2 regions of the Janthinobacterium sp. 1_2014MBL_MicDiv genome follow, and region 1 is predicted to be linked to the other one. Evidence: predicted binding sites of a transcription regulator. Region 1 holds the regulator's gene; the other holds the start of a gene.

The links. Region 1 encodes FliA, which starts transcription of late flagellar genes. Its sites were predicted from a motif close to CTAAAGTTTNNNNNNNNNNNGCCGNTA; they were not measured.
Region 2: YQ44_RS10135 (FlxA-like family protein) is a predicted target of FliA. The motif match lies at 1,779-1,805, and genes of this name have one in related genera.

Annotation. Positions count from the first base shown of each region.
Region 1 covers NZ_CP011319.1:1,041,082-1,045,493, reverse strand. Annotated here, with positions in the region: gene motD (flagellar motor protein MotD) at 183-953, opposite strand; gene YQ44_RS04565 (flagellar motor protein) at 959-1,705, opposite strand; gene YQ44_RS04560 (RNA polymerase sigma factor FliA) at 1,687-2,418, opposite strand; gene YQ44_RS04555 (MinD/ParA family ATP-binding protein) at 2,464-3,327, opposite strand; gene flhF (flagellar biosynthesis protein FlhF) at 3,320-4,412, opposite strand, start outside.
Region 2 covers NZ_CP011319.1:2,309,388-2,313,799, forward strand. Annotated here, with positions in the region: gene dcd (dCTP deaminase) at 1-405, shown strand, start outside; gene YQ44_RS10130 (PrpF domain-containing protein) at 444-1,676, opposite strand; gene YQ44_RS10135 (FlxA-like family protein) at 1,836-2,177, shown strand; gene YQ44_RS10140 (sensor histidine kinase) at 2,221-3,726, opposite strand; gene YQ44_RS10145 (response regulator transcription factor) at 3,730-4,412, opposite strand, start outside.

The DNA of each region.
Region 1 (4,412 bases):
CGGCAGGAAGGCCAGGCTTAGCACACCTAACATAGAACACCTAACAACACCTGCTGCGCGTCGCGATTTGCGCCCGCCGATGCTCACTGCCTCGGCGGCCCCGTGCAAGGCACAGCTCCGCTTCTCGGGCCAACGGGGGCGCCGAGCCTCGCTGCCGCTCGCGACGGTTTTGTCAGGCCTTGTCAGTTGGCCGGCGGCGCCGTCGGTACTTCCGTCACCGTCTCGGGGATGCCCGAGAGGATGGTCACGGCGACGCGGCGGTTGCGCGCGCGCCCTTCCGGCGTGGCGTTCGGCGCCACGGGGATGTTGTCGGCGTGGCCGACGGCCGTCAGGCGCGTGGCTTGCACGCCGCTGGCGATGAACAGGCGCACCACGGCGCTGGCGCGCGCGGCCGACAGTTCCCAGTTCGAGGCGAAGTTCGAATTGCTGATCGGCTGCACATCGGTATGCCCTTCCACCTGCACGTCGTGCGTGTCGTCCTTGAGCAGCACGGCCACGGCGCGCAGGGCCTGGTCCGATTCCGGCGTCAGGCGCGCCGCGCCCGGGTCGAACAGCACGCTGGCGTTGATTTCCACGCTGACGCCGCGGCTCGTCTGCGTCACGCGCACCTTGCCTTCCTTGACCAGCGGCGCCAGGGTGGACGTCAGGTCCTGCGCCAGGCGCGTCATGTGCTCGCGCTCGCGGCGGATGGCTTCCGTGCGGCGCTTCAGGGCGGGATTCGGCAGCGGGATCGCCTGCGGCGCTTCCATGAGGATGGGCGGCGCGCCCTTGTCCAGGCTGAAGGCCTGGCCGATGGCGCTCTGGAAGACGCGGTACTTGCCTTCGTTGACTTGCGAAATCGCATACATGACGACGAAAAAGGCGAACAGCAGGGTGATGAAATCGGCGTACGAGATCAGCCAGCGGTCCTGGTTGTCCGGTTCCTCGTCATACTTCCTGCGCGCGCGCCGCATCATGGTCAGTGCTCGTGCAGGAGGCTGGCCACGCGCTCTTCGATGATGCGCGTATGGTCGCCCGTGGCGATGTCGTACAGCACGGCGGCCGTGATTTCATACTGCAGCACGCGGCGCGAAACGATGGCCTTGAGTTTATTTGCCACCGGCAGGAACAGCAGGTTGGCCAGGCCCACGCCATAGATGGTGGAGACGAACGCCACGGCGATTCCGCCGCCGAGCTTGCTGGGGTCGGTGAGGTTTTCCATCACGTGGATCAGGCCCAGCACGGCGCCCAGGATGCCGATCGTGGGCGAATAGCCGGCGGCAGATTCCCACACCTTGACGGCCTGGCGCTCGGCCATCTCGTAGGCGGAGATTTCCACGTCGAGCAGCTGGCGCAGCTTGTCGGGCGCGATGCCGTCGACGATCATGCGCAAACCCTTGGCGTTGAAGCGGTCGGCCGTGTTTTCCATCAGGCGCTCGAGGGCCAGCGGGCCGTCGCGGCGCGCCGTCAGGCTCCACTGCCCGATGTCGCGCGCCAGCGCGGCGCGCGTGTCCGAAGGCGGCAGGAACACCCAGCGCAGCATTTCCAGGCCGCGCACGAAGGTGCGCAAGCGCGTTTGCAGCAGCACGGCGCCGAAGGTGCCGATGACAACGATGGCGAAGGCGGCCGGCTGCAGCAGGGAGGCCATCTTGCCGCCCTCCAGTGCCTGGCCGACCAGGAGGCCCGCCAGCGCCAGCGCCAGCCCGATTACGCTGGACCAGTCCACGCCTGCTCCCTCAAGGTTGCGCGCAGGCGCGCGACGGCCTGGGTATGCAGCTGCGAGACGCGCGATTCCGATACGCCCATCACCGCGCCGATCTCCTTCAGGTTCAGTTCTTCTTCGTAGTACAGGCCCATGAGTATTTTCTCGCGTGGCGGCAGCGCGTCGATGGCATCGATCACGGATTGCCGGAAATCGGTATCGAGCAGGGACCGCAAGGGGTCGCTGTCCTCGTCCACGCAATGGCGGTCGAGGAAGCTGTCATTGCCGTCCGGGTCATGAAAATCTTCGTAGTACACCAGCTGGTGGCCGCCGCCGTCGCCCAGCATTTCCTGGTAGTCGGCCAGCGACATTTTCAGCAGTTTCGCCACTTCCGACTCCGTCGGCGGGTGGCCCAAGCGCTGCTGCAAAATGCTCATCGCCTCTTCGATCTTGCGCATGTTCTGGCGCATGCTGCGCGGCAGCCAGTCGCTGGTGCGCAGCTCGTCGAGCATGGCGCCGCGGATGCGCAGCACGGCATACGTCTCGAACTGCGCGCCATGCGTTTCCTCATAGCGGCTGATGGCGTCCAGCAGGCCGATCATGCCGGCCTGGATCAGGTCATCGACCTCGACCGAAGGCGGCAATTTCGCCTTCATATGGTGCGCCAGACGCTTCACCAGCGGGATATGCTCCGTCAGCAAATAGTCCTTGTTCGATTTCCCTTTGACCGTGTACATAGGCTGCTTATTGTTTTATCGTCTTATCTGGTGCTACGGTTGGATTCAGGCGCTGAAATGGTGTGCGCTCCCCGTCTGGTACAAGGTGGTGCCCAGCACCGGCGCCGCCGAACGGACCAGGCGCTCGGCCAGTCCGCGAAACGCCACCGAAGCTCCCGCCAGCGGAAACGCGTCGACCACGCTGCGGCCCAGGCGCGCGGCGCGGTGCAGGTATTCATCGGCCGGCACCGACCCCATCGACGTCAGTTTCACGGCCAGGTAGCGGCTCGCCGCCTGCGCCATATTATCGTATACCACTTTTGCCTCGGATTCGGAAGCGCCGGTGACAAGAATGCCGAACGGACGCCGTCCCAGCTCCTGGTTCAGTCGCTTGATCAGGCAATAGGCCGCCTTGATCGAATTGGCGCTGTTCGACACCTGCACCACGATGTCGGACGAGGCCATCAGCGGCACGGGGAAGCATGCGCCCTCCTCGGCCACCACGCCGTCGACCAGCACGATGCCGCTCTGGCGCGCCATCACTTCGAAGGTCTTGCCCAGGCGGCGCGTGTCTTCGTCGCCCGCATAGTCGCTGCTGTCCATCAGGTGGTTGCGCGCGCCCAGGTGGGCCACGCCGAAGCCCTGCGGCACCTGGTGGATCACCTGGTTCAGGCCGCACTGCTGGCGCGCCACGTCGAGCAGGCTGGCGCCGTGCGCCAGTCCCAGGCGCGAAGCGACGCCGTCGCTGCCGCCGCTGGCGTCGACCAGCAGCACTTCATTGCCGCCATACGCGAGCGAAGCGCCCAGGTTGACCAGCATGGCGCCCTTGTCGTCCTGCGGCGTGGCCGACAGGAACGTCATGACGCGCGGCTGCGGGCCGGCCAGCATGCGGCGCAGGCCTTCGGCCTGGTCGAAATCGAAATTAGCCAAGGTGCACCCCGCGCGCTTCATTGTTGCGGGCGGCGGCCTGCGCCATCAGCAGCGGCAGTTCGGCATCGGAAAACTGCGTCGCCGCCGTATCGCGCTTGAGCTTGAAGGCGCGGTCGATCAGGTAGGCGCGGTCGGCCAGGTGCAGGTCTTCCGGCACGCGCTGGCCGTTCGACACATAAAACAGGTTCAGCTTCTGGCGGATCACCACGTCGAGTACATTGCCGATCGACGCCGCTTCATCGAGCTTGGTCATGATGCAGCCGGCCAGGCCGCTGCCCTGGTAGGCGCGCACCACTTCATTGAGCGTTTCCTGCGTTGCCGTCGAATTCAGGCACAGCAGGCGCTTGACGTCGGCACCGGCGCCCGACAGCATGGCCACCTGCTCCGTCACCATCTGGTCGCGCTGGCTCACGCCCACCGTGTCGATCAGCACCGTGTGCTTGTTCTTCAATTCCTTCAGGGCGATGCGCAAGTCGGCCTCGTCCTTCACCGAGTGCACCATCACGCCGAGGATCTTGCCGTAGATGCGCAGCTGTTCGTGCGCGCCGATACGGTAGGCGTCCGTGGTGATCAGGGCCAGCTTTTCCGGGCCGTGGCGCATCACGCAGCGCGCCGCCAGCTTGGCCGTGCTGGTGGTCTTGCCGACGCCGGTCGGGCCCACCAGCGCGAATACGCCGCCCTGCTCGAGCATGGCGTCTTCATTGGCGACAGTATTCAGGTTACGGCTGAGCACGGTCTTGATCCAGCGCATGCTTTGCGCGCCGTCCAGGCCGGCGGGCAGCTTGTCGATCAGGTAGCGCGCCAGGCTGGCCGAGAAGCCGGCCGCCAGCATTTCGCGCAGCACGACGGCTTTTTGCGGCTCGCGCTGCTGCGTCGAACCCCACGAGATTTCCGCCAGCTGGGTTTCCATCATGCCGCGCATGGCGCGGATTTCATTCATCATGCCGCTCATCTCGGCGGCGGCGTTTTCTTTGACGTGCGCCAGCGCGCTGGCCATCATCTGCTGCATGCGGGCCATGTCCACTGGCTCGGACGATGCCTGGCGCGGCGCGGCCGGGCGCTGGGCCGGGGCGGCCGCGCGCTGC
Region 2 (4,412 bases), 1.3 Mb from region 1:
TTTACCAACATCAATACCACCATCGTCGATCCCAAGGATTTTGACGCGAACAACTTCGTCGACGTGTCGGGCAAGGGTTATTGCATCATCCCGCCGAACTCGTTCGCGCTGGCCCGTACGGTCGAGTATTTCCGCATTCCCCGTAATGTGCTGACGATTTGCCTGGGCAAGAGCACCTATGCGCGCTGCGGCATCATCGTCAACGTCACGCCGTTCGAACCGGAATGGGAAGGTTATGTGACCTTGGAGTTTTCCAACACGACACCGTTGCCGGCGAAGATCTACGCCAACGAAGGCGTGGCGCAAGTGCTGTTCTTTGAATCCGATGAAGTGTGCGAAACGTCGTACAAGGACCGTGGCGGCAAGTACCAGGGCCAGGTCGGCGTCACCTTGCCAAAAACCTGAGCGACGGCGGGCAGGCGCCAGTCCTGCCTTGTGTCTGCTTAAAGCTGTTTCAGCAGCCAGGCTTTCAGCGGCGGCGATGCCTGGTACAGCGGAACATGGCCGCGTAGCAAGATTTGCGTGCTGCGCCGGTAAGCCGCGCTGCGGATGGCCAGTGTATCGCCATCCTGGCGCGCCACGATGCCGGTGCCCAGGATGCCGGCCGGATTTTCTATGCCCACCGCGATTTCCGCCTCGTTCGCTCCCACGGCCGGCAAGCCGCGCGCCATGGCGTGCGCCACCGTGCCTGGTATCAGGCAGGCGGCCGCCAGGCAGCAGCCGCCCGAGACGGCCAGCGAAGCGTGGCCCGCCTGCGGCGTAAAGTAACGTACAGCAATATTTCCCTCTCCCGACGCCGGCCCCACGATGCAGAACTTGGGGATGGTTTCGCTGCGCCCGAGCTCATCCAGGCTCATCGGCTGGCCATCGCCCCGCCGCAAGCCCATCAGTTGCCCCGCCGCGCTCCACACCTGGCGGATGGCGTGCATGAAAGCCGCGTCCGCTTCCAGTTCCGCGATGGCCTCGCGCGCCGTCTTGCCGAACTGGCTGGCCAGCGCGATGACCATGGGCACGGCCACATCCACGCACGAGACGTCGTAGCCGAGCACCTTATCCTGCGCCTTGCCCGTCGGTAAGAGCTTGCCCGTCTTGGCGCCCACGGGTTGCTGCAGGAATAGATCGACGCGGGGAAAGCTGCCGGGCACGCCGGGTATGCCGGTCGCCGCAAAGCTGCCGTCCGGTTCGCGCGCCATGCGCGAGGTGGTGATGACGCCCGTGTTGGTGTTGCGGATGTCGATGGCGTGCGGGCCGATGGCCAGTGCCTCGATGACGCCGCTATCGAGGCCCCACAGTTGCAGGGCGGATGACATATTGCCGCAGTTCACGCTCCAGTCGATCCCGGCATGGCCGCCGGCCAGTTGCGCCAGGGTGCTGACGAGGCGCGCCTGGCCCGCATGCTGTTCCACTTCGACAAGAAAGACTTTATTGCTGGTCGGTGCGCCGCGCCCCAGCCCCGTGATTTGCCGGTTGCCCGGCAACTGGCCGGACATGGGCGCGCCCATCAGGTGGCGCAGCAATTCCTCGCGCAAGGCCAGGTCGGTCGGCACGGACGCCGCGTGCAAGACCAGGCCCGTCGAGGTACCGCCGCGCATGTGATGGACGGAAAACTCGATGACGCCGCAGCGCAGGCGGGGCAGGAAGTCGGGCAGGGCGGGCAGCAAGGATGTCGTCATCATTGATCAAGGCCAAGGAAGGGAAGTCCCAGTGTGCCAGCTTTGCATGCCGGGAGGCAAGCGTGCGTCGGAGCGGCGTCTTTACCTGGCTTTACACGCGCGCCACTACATGCGCACCTGCCCGTGCCGTTAACATTGGTATCGACACACACAGGAGGCATCATGGTAGCGGCAATCGGTACAGGCGGCGCGGTCAGCGCGGCCAGTGGCGGCAGTTCGGGCGGCAGCTCGCAAATCGCGGCGCTGCAAAAGCAGATCACGGCGGCGCAAAAGGAATTGACGGAGTCGCAGAAGGGTGAGCAGACGGAAACGTCGCAAAAGCTGCAGCAGCAGCTGGCGCAGCAGATCCAGGCCTTGCAGGCGCAAATTGCCCAGTTGCAGGCAGCCGCCGCGCAAAAGGCGGCCCAGCAAAGCACGCAGGCGGCCGGCAGCGCCGATACGGCCACCAGCCCGGCCGCATCGGCCTCGTCCACCCTGGGCAGCATCATCGATACGCAGGCGTAACAGGGCGGCTGGCCATCCCCTGCGCCAGGCTGGCCGTGATGGCTCAGCCTGGCGTTTTCACGGGCAGCAGCATTTCCACGCACAGCCCGCCGCCGTCGCGCAGGCTGGCCCCGATGCGGCCGCCATGGGCGCCGATCACGTGCCGGGCGATGGCCAGGCCCAGACCATGGCCATCCGTGCTGTGCCGGGTAGGGCTGGCGCGGAAGAACGGTTCGAAAATGCTGGCGAGGTCGGCCGTGGCCACGCCCGGCCCCCGGTCCAGCACGGCGATGCGCAGCATTGCCTGCCTGCCATCGTCTTGGCGCGACATCGCCACGTCCACCGTGCCGCCGTCCGGGCTGTGCTTGACGGCATTGCGCACGACATTTTCCACGGCGCGCGCCAGCAATTCCGGCTGGCCCGTGACCATGGCATCGGCGCTGGCCGCGTCGCCCGCCACGGCGATGGCCACCTGGCGCGCCCCGGCCTCGTAGCGGGCGTCTGCCACGATATCGTGCACGAGGTCGGCGATGGCGACGTCTTCGCTGTGCGGTTGCGCCGCGCCCCCCTGCGCGGCGCCCGCTTCCAGCCGGGACAGGGTCAGCAGTTCGCCGATCAGCTTGTCCATGCGCTCGCTTTCGCGTTCGATGCGCTGCATCGAGGCGGCCATCTTTTCCGGCTGCTGGTGGGCCAGGCCGATGGCCGCCTGCAGGCGCGCCAGCGGCGAGCGCAGCTCGTGCGAGACATCATGCAGCAAGCGCGTCTGGCTATCCATGAGGTGGCGCAAGCGTCCCGTCATGCGGTCGAAATCACGGCCCAGGTCCGTCAATTCGTCGCCGCGCTTGCCGCTGGCGTGGAAGCGCGGCGCCAGGTCGCCATGCGATGCGGCCTCGAACGCCTGCCGCAGGTCGCGGATGGGACGGGCAAAGTACCAGGCCAGCAGGAAGGCGAACAGCAGGCTGGCGGCGATGGCGGCGGCGAGGGGAATGAAGGTGCGGTAGGGACTGTCCAGGCGCGGGCCGGGCGGCGGGCCCCGTTCGAACTGCGGGCGGGGCGGCGCGGCGCCTGCTGCGCCTGACCGTGGCCCTGGCGGCATGCCGCGCGGACCGCTCATGGTGACGGCATTGAGGGTATCGCGCGCGGCGCCTGCCTCGGCATTGCGGAAGCGTTCGGAGGAGGGCAGGAACAGCAGGTAGCGCTTGCCGTCGCTACCGCCCGCCTCGCGCACCACGGGGTGCGACTGCGGCTGCGCCAGCAAGGTGCGCGCCTTGAGCAGCATGGCGGGGTGGACATTGCGTCCCATCAATTCGTGCCCTTGCGCATCGACGGCAAACACGCGCAGCCGCTCCATCTTGCCGAGAAACTGGCGCAGGGCCCCGCTGCCGCCCGCTTCCAGCGTGGCGCTGGCCGCTTCGATGGCCATTTGCGCGGGCGGGCTGGTGTCGATGTCGAGCGCCCGTTCCTGCAGGGCGGCGCGGTTTTTCAGCCAGAAGGTGCCGCCGATGCCGATGGTGGCCGTCACCTGGGCCAGCATGATGCACAGGAAAAACTTCCAGAACAATCGGCCCACGGCTTACTCCTTGATCAGCTGGTAGCCGAGCCGGTACACGGTTTGCAGGCAGGAACGGCCGTCGGCCAGGCTGCCCAGCTTGCGGCGCAGGCTGCTCAAATGCACGTCGATATTGCGGTCGAAGCGGGCCATGGGCCGCCCCAGGCCCAGTTCCGACAATTGATTCTTGCTCACGGGCTTGCCCGCGTGGCGCACCAGCACTTCCAGCAGGTTGAATTCCGTGCTCGTCAGTTCCAGGTGCGTGCCGGCCCAGGCGGCGCGGCGCTGCTCCGGCCACATCGTCAGCTGGCCCACGGTCAGCGGCGCCGTGCCCCCGTTGTCGTGCGGCGCCGCCTGCGCACGGCGCAGGATGGCGCGGATGCGCGCCGTCAGTTCGCGCGGCGTGCATGGTTTCGTCACGTAATCGTCGGCGCCCAGTTCCAGGCCCACGATGCGGTCCGTGTCGTCGCCGCGCGCCGTCAGCATCAGGATGGGCAGGGTGCTGCCGGCGCGGATGCGGCGCAGCGTTTCCAGGCCATTCATGCGCGGCATCATGACGTCGAGGATGGCGATCGCATATTTGCCCGACAGGGCTTCGGCCGCGCCGCTTTCGCCGTCGTGCACGGCCTTGGCGTCGAACCCTTCCTGCGTCAGGTACTCCTGGAACATGCCGACCAGCTCGACGTCGTCGTCGATTAACAAAACCT